Regions from separate parts of the Alkalihalobacillus sp. NPDC127517 genome, predicted to be linked through region 1. Evidence: riboswitches for the same ligand, from Rfam matches in the RefSeq annotation. Region 1 holds a riboswitch; each other region holds the start of a gene.
What was found. A riboswitch is a leader RNA that binds a small molecule or an ion and turns the genes downstream of it on or off. The one in region 1 is predicted to bind S-adenosylmethionine.
Positions count from the first base shown of each region.

Region 1 (3,567 bases):
TGTTGCCAAAGGTCTCTATTTTGAAAATCTATTTAGGAATGGACGCTTCCATTTTAGAAAGTGTTGTAACCCATTCTGATGCGATTGTACTTGAAGGTGTTGGTCGTGGACAGGTACCTCCGAGCCTCGTACCTATGTTAGATCAGGCACTAAAACAGGGTAAACACATTATTATGACTACCTCATCTGAAGAAGGAAAGGTCTATCCAACCTATGAGTATGCGGGTAGTGCCCATGATTTAGAGCAACGTGGCGTGATATTAGGTTCTGATTATGATAGTAAAAAGGCACGTATTAAAACGATGGTACTGCTAGCCGCTCGCGCGGATATAGCACAGGGTTTCTTAAGTTAATGGCTTTTTCTTGTCAAGTTGGAGACAGAGGAATATAATGGATTTACTGAATGCGATGAACAGCACCTCCCTTGATGAAGGATTTGGCAAGTGGGTAAACTGTACGTCGGAAAGGCAGGTCGTAGATGTTTTCGTTGCTAACGGCTGCAATAGCACCTGCAATCGGACTGCTAACTTACTTTTATCTTAAGACAGATTACCGTCGTGCAATCTATGGAACCATTATTCGAACCTTTTTGATGGGGTTCTTGTTAGTGTTTCCGGTAATGGTTTTACAGTTTGCATTTATTGAAGAGAATGTTTTTCCATATGAATGGCAACAGGCGTTAATTCTGTACGGCTTTACTGAAGAGTTCTTTAAATGGTTTGTGCTCTACATTTTTGCCTATCAATTAGGAACCATTAACAGGCGTAATGATGGGATTGTGTACGGCGTATCGTTGTCGCTTGGCTTTGCTACCATGGAAAATATCCTCTATTTAATTGCGCACGGTATTGAGACGGCGGTCGGACGAGCGTTGTTACCAGTCTCGAGTCATGCTCTTTTTGGAATTATAATGGGGTATTATCTAAGTCATGCAAAGCTCTCACCAGACAATAAAAAAAAGTTTCTGACCTATTCATTGTGGATCCCTGTGTTATTACATAGTTTATATGACTACATTGTCTATTTGTTTAATCATTATGTGTTTTTTGGATTAATTCCTTTTATGCTGATGCTATGGGCTTTCGCTATCTACAAAATGAAACTCGCTCGGAGGCTTGATCAACACTCACCACGAATAAGGAGGAATTAAATCATGCAAGGCGAACGCTATAAAGTTGTGATCCGTTGCCCACTGTGCAAGGAAAAATACATTCTTCGAGGTCATAAAAATGAGTTTGGAGAATATGAAACAGGATTCAAACGCTGTGTATGTGGCAATGAAGATCAACTTAAGATTGAAGCCACATTAGAAACATAAATTTAATACTTGCGTTTTAAACATATATCCTGTATGTTTAAGTGAATATTCATAATTTAACATGTATTCTTATCAAGAGAGATGGAGGGAAAGGCCCTGCGAAGTCTCAGCAACCAGCCTCAATAGGCAAGGTGCTAAATCCGGCAGTTTATTCTGCTAAGATAAGAGAAAGCTTATATGATCAATAAGCGCCTTTCTCTTATGTTTGAGAAAGGCGCTTTTTTCTTTTAAATGAAACCTGGGGGGACAACCATGAGTGAAAAAGCGTTAGAAACAAAATTAGTGCAAATAGGAAACCGAAAAGACAATCGAACGGGGGCTGTGAACGCACCTGTCTACTTTTCCACTGCATATAGACATACTGGGATAGGAGAATCGACTGGCTATGATTATGCAAGAACAGGGAATCCCACTAGAGAAATATTAGAACAAGCCATTGCGGAGCTAGAGGTAGGAGATCAAGGCTTTGCATGCAGTTCAGGAATGGCCGCAGTTCAAACGGTTTTATCTATTTTTAAAAGTGGGGATGAAATTGTTGCTTCAAAGGACCTATACGGCGGCACTTATCGTTTGTTTGAAGAAGGCTGGAATCATTGGGGCATTACGTTCCATTATTCTGATCCGCGTAATTTAGAAACATTTGAAGAGGCGATAACAGCTAAAACAAAAGCGTTATTTATTGAAACGCCAACAAATCCACTTATGCAAGAAGCATCGATTCCTGAATTAGCCAAGCTAGCAGAAAAATATCATCTGCTTCTGATCGTGGACAATACGTTTTACACGCCGATCATTCAGCAACCTATTAAACTCGGAGCCGATATTGTCATTCATAGTGCGTCCAAGTACATAAGTGGTCACAATGATGTCATAGCAGGATTAATTGTGTCAAAAGGCAAAGAGCTTTCAGAAAAAATTGGATATTTTCATAATGGAATTGGTGCAACATTATCAGCTTTTGATTCATGGCTTGTAATTCGTGGGATGAAAACTTTAGCATTACGTATGGAAAAGCATGAGCAAAATGCAAAAGAATTAGTTAGCTTTTTAGAAGAATCAAATGTTGTAGAAGATGTTCTCTACCCTGGAAGAGGTGGAATGATTTCCTTTAGAGTCGGTAGTGAGGCGTGGATTAATCCGATTCTTCAAAATCTTGCGTTGATTTCATTCGCAGAAAGCCTGGGAGGCGTTGAAAGCTTAATGACCTATCCGGCAACGCAAACTCACGCTGATATTCCAGAAGAAGTGAGAATTGCGAATGGCGTTGATAATCGTTTACTTCGATTCTCTGTTGGAATTGAACGAGCTGAGGATTTAATAGAAGACTTAAAACAAGCGTTTTCCAAGTTGTAACTAGACTCAGTAATAAAGTGGGAGGAGATTTAAGTGGGGTTGTTAGAGCGTCTTAAACAGGATGTATTAGTAGGTGACGGAGCGATGGGAACGCTCTTGTATGAACGCGGAATCGAACAACAATGCTTTGAAGAGGTAAATCTCAGTCACCCAGAAGAAATCATCGCCATTCATACGGAATATCTTCTCGCAGGAGCTGACGTCATCCAGACAAACACATACGCTGCAAATCGACTTAAGCTTGGCAAATATGGGTTAGCAGATAAAACTGGGGAAATAAACCGACGAGCGGTGGCGTTAGCAAAGCAAGCGGCAGAAAACCGGGCGTTTGTTGTTGGCACGGTTGGTGGTATCCGGCGTTTTCAAATGGAAGAATCTACAATTAGTGAAATTGAAGATGCGTTGACCGAACAAATCATTGTTTTAATTGATGAAGGAGTCGATGGCTTCTTATTTGAAACGTTTTATGATTTAGAAGAAGCATTACTTGTTACGTCTATTGCTAAAAAGCATAGCTCCCTTCCGGTTATTATGAACATTAGCTTAGGAGATATTGGGGTTATGAGTGGAGGCATACATGCTGCCACAGCATTTGAACAATTAATGTCCGCTGGTGCAGACATTGTTGGATTAAATTGCCGAATGGGGCCAGCCCATATGCTCAGGTCCTTTGAAGAGATTCCAATTCCAACTGATCATGTACTGGCAGTATATCCAAATGCCAGTTTACCTGATTACCGGGATGGGCGATTCTTCTACTCGTCTAATCCTGAGTACTTTGCAACAATGACGGACAAATTTATCGATCAAGGAGTTCGTCTAATCGGCGGTTGCTGTGGAACAAGGCCTGAACATATTAAAGCGATCGCGAATGCCGCAAGCGGGCGTATGCCAGT
Region 1 covers NZ_JBNNQX010000002.1:3,253-6,819, forward strand. Annotated here, with positions in the region: gene ACQKKO_RS01915 (asparaginase) at 1-353, shown strand, start outside; gene prsW (glutamic-type intramembrane protease PrsW) at 479-1,150, shown strand; gene ACQKKO_RS01925 (hypothetical protein) at 1,154-1,318, shown strand; SAM riboswitch class I at 1,385-1,486, shown strand; gene ACQKKO_RS01930 (methionine biosynthesis PLP-dependent protein) at 1,571-2,671, shown strand; gene ACQKKO_RS01935 (bifunctional homocysteine S-methyltransferase/methylenetetrahydrofolate reductase) at 2,705-3,567, shown strand, end outside.

Region 2 (3,567 bases), on a different contig from region 1:
GGATTCTTTCTCCCTTTTTTGTACTCGGTATAAAGAAAAGTGAAACAGCGCCAAATACAGAGATCGCACCATCATGAAGATTTGCAGCAATATTCTCAGGAAAAACAAGTGTTTTGAACACCCAGAGAAAAACAGTTACCCCAAAAACAACAGCAACCCAAATTTCATCAAGTGTCATTTTACCGAGCTTTTTCTTATCTTCTTTTATAAAATTAATGGTCTGATCCTTATTCTCTGTTTCGACTTTAAATTTCATTTTTGTAAGATAGAAATAAAGAAAGACGAGTACAATAACAGCGACCGGTCCAGCGAATAATAACCATTCATAAAAAGCAACAGTTCGATCAAGTTGTGAGCGGGAAATCTCTGCGAAAATAGCATTTGGCACGGCGGCAACGAGTGTAGCCAGGCCACCAATCGTCGCAGCATACGCAACAGATAAAAGAATACTTTTAGAGAAGTTCTGTAAACTTGTTCCTTTTAGAATCTCTTTTTCTTTTACCTCTGAAATGAGTGCAAGAGCAACGGGGAGCATCATTAAAGCGGTTGCAGCATTTGAAACAAACATAGATAAAAGCGCAGTAGATAAGATGATACCAAGTACAATCCGTTGGCTCTCTGTTCCAATCATATCTATGATTGAAAGAGCGATTCGTCTATGTAGGTTCCATTTTTGTAGTGCAATAGCAATGACAAAGCCTCCACCATACATGAAAATCGTCGGGTTACTATATGAGGCGGCAACCGTATCAATATCAGCTGCACCTACTAATGGTATGACAATTAGAGGAATTAAAGAGGTAACGGCCATTGGAACAGCTTCTGTTACCCAGTAGGTTGCAATGAGTAATGTAATAGCAAGAACAAAGCGTGGGGCATGATCCAGTTGGCTAGATGGGATCAAAAGGTAGGCTAACAGGAATAGAATAGGTCCAAGTATTAAACCAATAAGTGCCCGTTTTGGATAGCTGGACTGCGTTGATTGTTCACTTGTCATATGTACACACCTTTCATATTTTACTAGGATCTGGATCTATTTTCACATAGGTGATTTAAAAAACGCAAATATTGACGAACAATCGCAAACTTTCAAAATTGTTTTGACAGTTTGCTTTTCTCGTGCTAAAGTAAATTCAATTCAACATAACATAATGAAATGCTCTTATAACGAGAAGCGGAGGGACTGGCCCGGCGAAGCTTCAGCAACCATTCTGAATGGAAAAGGTGCTAAATCCAGCAAGGTGGAAACACTTTGAAAGATAAGGGGAACGTTTATTGAGATATTCAATGCCTCTTTCTTTTACTAGAAGGAGGCATTTTTTATTCCCTTGGAGTGATCTGCTTAGATGGTTTGTGATTAGAGTTTGTTAGGTTGAGAGACAAAAAAGAGGAGTGAGCGAAGATGCCAAAGGTGAGAAGTTCAAACATTGGATATCCGAGAATTGGAGAAAAGAGAGAATGGAAAAAGAGTCTTGAAAGCTATTGGGCGAATACCACCTCCAAAGAAGAACTACTAGCGTCTCTAAAAGAAATTCGTCTGACAAATATCAAAAAGCAAAAGGATGCGGGAATTGATTTGATTCCTGTAGGAGATTTCAGTTTATATGATCACGTTCTGGACACTGCGGTTTCATTTGGCTTGGTGCCTGATCGTTTTGAGTATAACGGTGGTAAGGTCGATTTAGACACATACTTTGCAGTAGCACGTGGAACGGATTCGGCTGTTGCCTCTGAAATGACAAAATGGTACAACACCAATTATCATTACATCGTTCCTGAGATTACAAAGGCACCGACAACACTTGTACATAACCGTGTTTTAGAATTATATAACGAAGTGAAAGCAGAGCTTGATATTGAAACAAAACCAGTGATCTTAGGTCCTGTGAGCTTTGTCAAACTATCAAAAAATCAAACGGGACTATCTGAGAAGGATTTAATTCGTTCATTTATACCTTTGTATGCAGAATTACTGAAAGAACTAGAGGCAAGTCATGTTGCTTGGGTTCAAGTGGATGAGCCTTTCTTAAATGGTCAGGTAACAGATGCTGACTTAGATCTTTTGCAAGAGGTGTACGCTCAGCTTGATGTAGCGGCACCTAAAGTGAACCTGTTGCTGCAAACGTATTTTGAAGCATTGGACGATTACGAAGCCATCGTTAACTTACCAGTACAAGGAATTGGCTTAGACTTTGTACATGACGAGGGGCAATCTCTGCAGCAAGTCGCAAAGTACGGCTTACCATCTGGTAAAATTCTAGCTGCTGGTATTATTGATGGACGTAACATTTGGAAGGCGGATCTTAAAGAAGTGAAGCACGTTGTTGATCAATTGAGTGTATTAGTTGGTGAAGGACAGCTTATTCTTCAACCATCGTGCAGCTTACTTCATGTACCGGTTACTGTGAAGCTAGAAGAAGAGCTTCCAGAGTTCTTAAAAGCTGGGATTTCCTTTGCGGATGAAAAGCTTGAGGAGCTTGTTGCTCTTGCTGATGTAGCAAATGATGTAAAAGATGAAGAGACCCTTGAGGCAAGTGCTGAAGCGGTAAGATCCCTGAATGAGTCTTCAAGCCGTAACAACGAAGAAGTACGCGCATTACTTGAAGAAATTGGAGAATCTGTTCCAACTCGTGCCGTAGAAGCGACTGAGCGCCTGCGTTTACAACAAGAGAAATATCAGTTCCCTCTTCTGCCTACAACAACAATTGGAAGCTTTCCACAAACAAAAGAAGTGCGTCAAAAGCGCTTGAAGTGGAGAAAGGGAGAGCTTGAATCAGCTCAATACGAACAATTTATCCGCGACGAAATTGATAAGTGGATTAAGATTCAAGAGGATCTTGATATCGATGTTCTTGTTCATGGTGAGTTTGAGCGTACGGATATGGTTGAGTTCTTTGGAGAAAAGCTGGCTGGTTTCCAATTCACGAAATTTGGTTGGGTACAATCGTACGGTTCACGTTGCGTAAAGCCACCAGTGATTTTCGGTGATGTTGCATTTATTGAACCAATGACTGTAAAGGAAACAGCCTATGCACAAAGACAAACAGATCGTCCTGTTAAGGGAATGCTTACGGGTCCTGTAACCATCTTTAATTGGTCTTTCCCACGTACTGATATTTCTGAAGGTCAGGTTGTAAATCAAATTGCTCTGGCTCTGCGCAAAGAAGTGGAAGAGCTCGAGAAGGAAGGGATTAACCTGATCCAGGTGGATGAACCAGCGATCCGTGAAGGACTTCCTTTGAAAAAGGAGAAAACAGAAGCGTATCTTAAGCAGTCAGTAGAGGCGTTCCGTTTGTCTACGATTACGGTTCAACCTGAAACGCAAATTCATACACATATGTGCTACTCAGATTTCCAGGCCATTATTGAATCCATTGATGCATTGGATGCAGATGTCATTTCAATTGAAACATCAAGAAGCCACGGAGAGCTTATCTCAGCATTTGAAGACTTTACGTATAACAAAGGAATTGGCTTAGGTGTATACGATATTCATAGCCCGCGTGTTCCAGCTCAGGAGGAAATCGATCGCAACATTAGTCGTGCCCTTTCTGTACTTGATCCAAC
Region 2 covers NZ_JBNNQX010000029.1:11,018-14,584, forward strand. Annotated here, with positions in the region: gene ACQKKO_RS21180 (SLC13 family permease) at 1-997, opposite strand, end outside; SAM riboswitch class I at 1,160-1,266, shown strand; gene metE (5-methyltetrahydropteroyltriglutamate--homocysteine S-methyltransferase) at 1,403-3,567, shown strand, end outside.
Region 2: another riboswitch for S-adenosylmethionine. It lies ahead of metE (5-methyltetrahydropteroyltriglutamate--homocysteine S-methyltransferase); the one in region 1 lies ahead of ACQKKO_RS01930 (methionine biosynthesis PLP-dependent protein).

Region 3 (3,567 bases), on a different contig from region 1:
TCCTCCTGTGCTACCTTCATTGTTACTTTCATCGTCCCCAGAAGTTCCGCATGCCGCTAGAGCTAATACAAGACTTGCTGTTCCAAGCGTACCTAAGATTTTTTTCATGTTTCCATCCCCCATCTGATTTTTTAGCGTTTATCTGTTTTATATGTGAGAAGGTCGCCGATCCACTGTACAACAAATACGATTAGTAGAATGACAACTGTAGCCACCAATGTTACATCACTATTATTTCGTTGGAACCCTTCCTGGTAAGCAAGTGTTCCGAGTCCTCCACCACCAACAATTCCAGCCATGGCCGTGTATCCGATCATTGCAATTGTTGTAACTGTAATACCTGAGATAAGTGCAGGTGTAGATTCTGGTAGTAATACTTTAAAGATGATGGTTGAAGATGTTGCTCCCATCGATTGGGCCGCTTCAATCACACCACGGTCAATTTCTCTTAAAGCAATTTCAACCATACGTGCATAAAATGGCGCCGCCCCAATAATCAGTGCAGGCAAGGCAGCAGTTGGTCCAAGAATTGTCCCAACCAATAACTTAGTAAATGGAATAATTAAAATCAAAAGAATGACAAATGGTATCGATCGTGTGATATTTACATAAGCACCAATCACCGTATTAATCGGCTTATTGGCCCATAAGTTACCCTTACCAGTTAAATATAACAGTAATCCGAGCAGAATACCAAGAATAAATGTAGCGATTAAAGAAATTCCTGTCATATAGATGGTTTCAAGGGTTGCATCCCAGATACGATCCCAACGAACATTTGGAAATAATGCTTCAGTCACGGCGTAACACCTCCGCTTCAACCTCTTTGGTCATAATATAATCTAATGCTTTTTTCTTTTCTGCATCATCACCGGTAATCTGGATAAACAAGGTTCCATACGATCCACCTTGAACCTTTGTAATCTTACCGTGAAGAATGGATACATCAATTGTAAATGTACGAATGAGTTCTGAGATTAATGGTCGTTCTGCGCTCGTTCCTGAGAACGTTAACTGAACAATGTCTCCAGATCCTGCATCGTCTAAAAGCTCTTGGATGGTTTCTTCTGTATCATCGTGCTCTGTAATTTGTTTAAGGAACTCTTTTGTCATTTCTTCCTTAGGGTGTCGGAACACATCAAGTACAGGGCCTTTTTCAACGATTTGTCCATTCTCCATTACAGCTACCTCGGAACAAATCTTACGGATAACATGCATTTCGTGTGTAATCAATACAATCGTTAGCTTAAGCTTCTGATTGATATCCACTAACAAATCTAAGATGGATTCAGTCGTTTTTGGATCCAGGGCTGAAGTGGCTTCATCACATAGGAGCACCTTCGGATTGTTTGCAAGAGCTCTTGCAATTCCCACACGCTGTTTTTGTCCTCCACTTAGCTGAGAAGGATAACTTGCATCTCTTCCATCCAGCCCAACAAGCTTAATTAGTTCCTTAACTCGTTGATCTTTTTCTTCACCTTTAACCCCTGCGATTTCGAGAGGAAAGGCGATGTTATCGTATACCGTACGAGACCATAGTAGGTTGAAGTGTTGAAAGATCATTCCCATTTCTTGACGGGATCTCCGGAGCTCTTTTTTTGATAAATTGGATATGTCTTCTCCATCTATGTTTACTTCGCCACTAGTCGGGCGCTCTAACATGTTCAACATACGAATGAGTGTACTCTTTCCTGCACCACTATAACCGATGATGCCAAAGATACCGCCTTTTTCGATTGTTAAGTCAACACCATCTACTGCAGTAACGGCTCCACTTTTTAATTCAAAAACTTTCTTTAATCCTTTAAGTGTTATCACAAGCGTAATCCTCACTTTCTATTCGTACTAAAACAAAAAAACCTCATGCAGATAAGCAGAAGGTTTTCATATATCCCTCTCTCATCTGTCAAAGCAACATTCGTTACTTTGCTGGAATTAGCACCTGCAGAATCTGTGAGATTCCGTGGTTGCCGGGCATCGTAGGGCCAGTCCCTCCGCCACTCTTGATAAGAGTTTATTTAATTTTGTACTAAGTTGGGAAAATCATAGCATGCAATCATAAACTGGTCAACTTTTTTCAACGACTAGAGGGGCTGGAATATCTTTCTGCTTCCGGCCAAATACAAAATAGAAGTAAACAGAACCAATTAAATAGAGACATGCGGTAATTGTAAAAACAATGGCATAGCCTGTATACGAACCATACATTAACACAATGCCCATAGACACCGGTCCCATGATTGCCCAACCTAATTGAAAGACCATTTGCCCTAATGAGTTGGCGAGACCACGCATAGAGGGGTCAACCAATCGCATCATAAGTGCTGAGTGAATTGGGTTTCCAGCATTCATTAAGGCCTGCCTGAACAAAAATCCAATGACGGCGAGCCAGAGAATTTCTGTATAGGCGCTTAACAAAAGAAATGGTAGTGATCCAATTTGAAGTAGCACAACGGCTTTAACCTCGCCAAATCGTTTTACCACACTCGGTCCAATCATCATAGCGACCGCTGTCATCCCCTGTCCGAGCGCCAGGATGATCCCTACAAGTGAATAACTTACATCAAAGCGATCCGTGAAATAAAGATTTAAATATGGGATAACCAGCCCTGAGCCAAAGCCGATTAACAAGCTGGCCAACGCAAATAAAACAATTAATTTTAAGGATTCTTTTTTCTCAGCTAACTGCTTGAATCCAGACAATCGTCCTGCTTGGAACGACGCTATCTTTCGTTTTTCTTTTATTTTTATAAGTGGTATCAACCCTACACAAACAATGGTCACACCAATTAAAAGTGTAATTCTGACACTCTCGAGCATGGAGATGTCGAACCACGTATGTAGGGAGTCGGTTAATATTCCACCAAATAAGTTCCCTATAACATTGGCAGCCATCATCATCGCCGCATTTAAGCTAAATAAATGGACGCGTTCAGATTCCTTCGAGTTCTCTGCAAGGAGTGGAATGGCTGTTACCTGTACAAATGCCATAAAAAAACCTGTGATGAAGGCTCCAAGAATTAAAAGATCTTCTGCGATACCAACACTCCGCAAGACCAAGCTTGCCGCGACCATGATTGAACCAATGAGAATGAGACGCTTACGCCCAAGTCGATCGCTTAGCAAGCCTACTGGAAGTAACGCAATTGCTGTAGCCGTTGCCTGCATGGCGATTACTCGGCCGTTTACATCATCAGCATAGCCAAGTTCTCTTATATAATAATTATAAATGACCATAAAAATGCCCATTCCTACATTCAGCATAAAAGAAGCCAAGAGAAATAGACGAATGTTCAGATTGTATCCTTTAATTTTTGTTGACCAATCCTTTGTAAATTGAGCCATTTGCCCTCTCCTATATCTTTCTATTTCGGTTCCCTAAGTAATCATATACGAACTTCTATAGAAAGAGAAGAGATAACGCACAAAAAAACCCTCCAAAAATTGAAGGGTTTCCGTACGTATTTAGTCTTCGCTAATCATTGTGTTGTACTCATCAGCAGACATTAGCTTGTCTACTTCACCTGCATCCTTAGGTTCAACAACAATCATCCATGCTTTTTCGTA
Region 3 covers NZ_JBNNQX010000001.1:10,443-14,009, forward strand. Annotated here, with positions in the region: gene ACQKKO_RS00050 (MetQ/NlpA family ABC transporter substrate-binding protein) at 1-108, opposite strand, end outside; gene ACQKKO_RS00055 (methionine ABC transporter permease) at 132-800, opposite strand; gene ACQKKO_RS00060 (methionine ABC transporter ATP-binding protein) at 793-1,818, opposite strand; SAM riboswitch class I at 1,897-2,013, opposite strand; gene ACQKKO_RS00065 (MFS transporter) at 2,068-3,345, opposite strand; gene gcvH (glycine cleavage system protein GcvH) at 3,466-3,567, opposite strand, start outside.
Region 3: another riboswitch for S-adenosylmethionine. It lies ahead of ACQKKO_RS00060 (methionine ABC transporter ATP-binding protein); the one in region 1 lies ahead of ACQKKO_RS01930 (methionine biosynthesis PLP-dependent protein).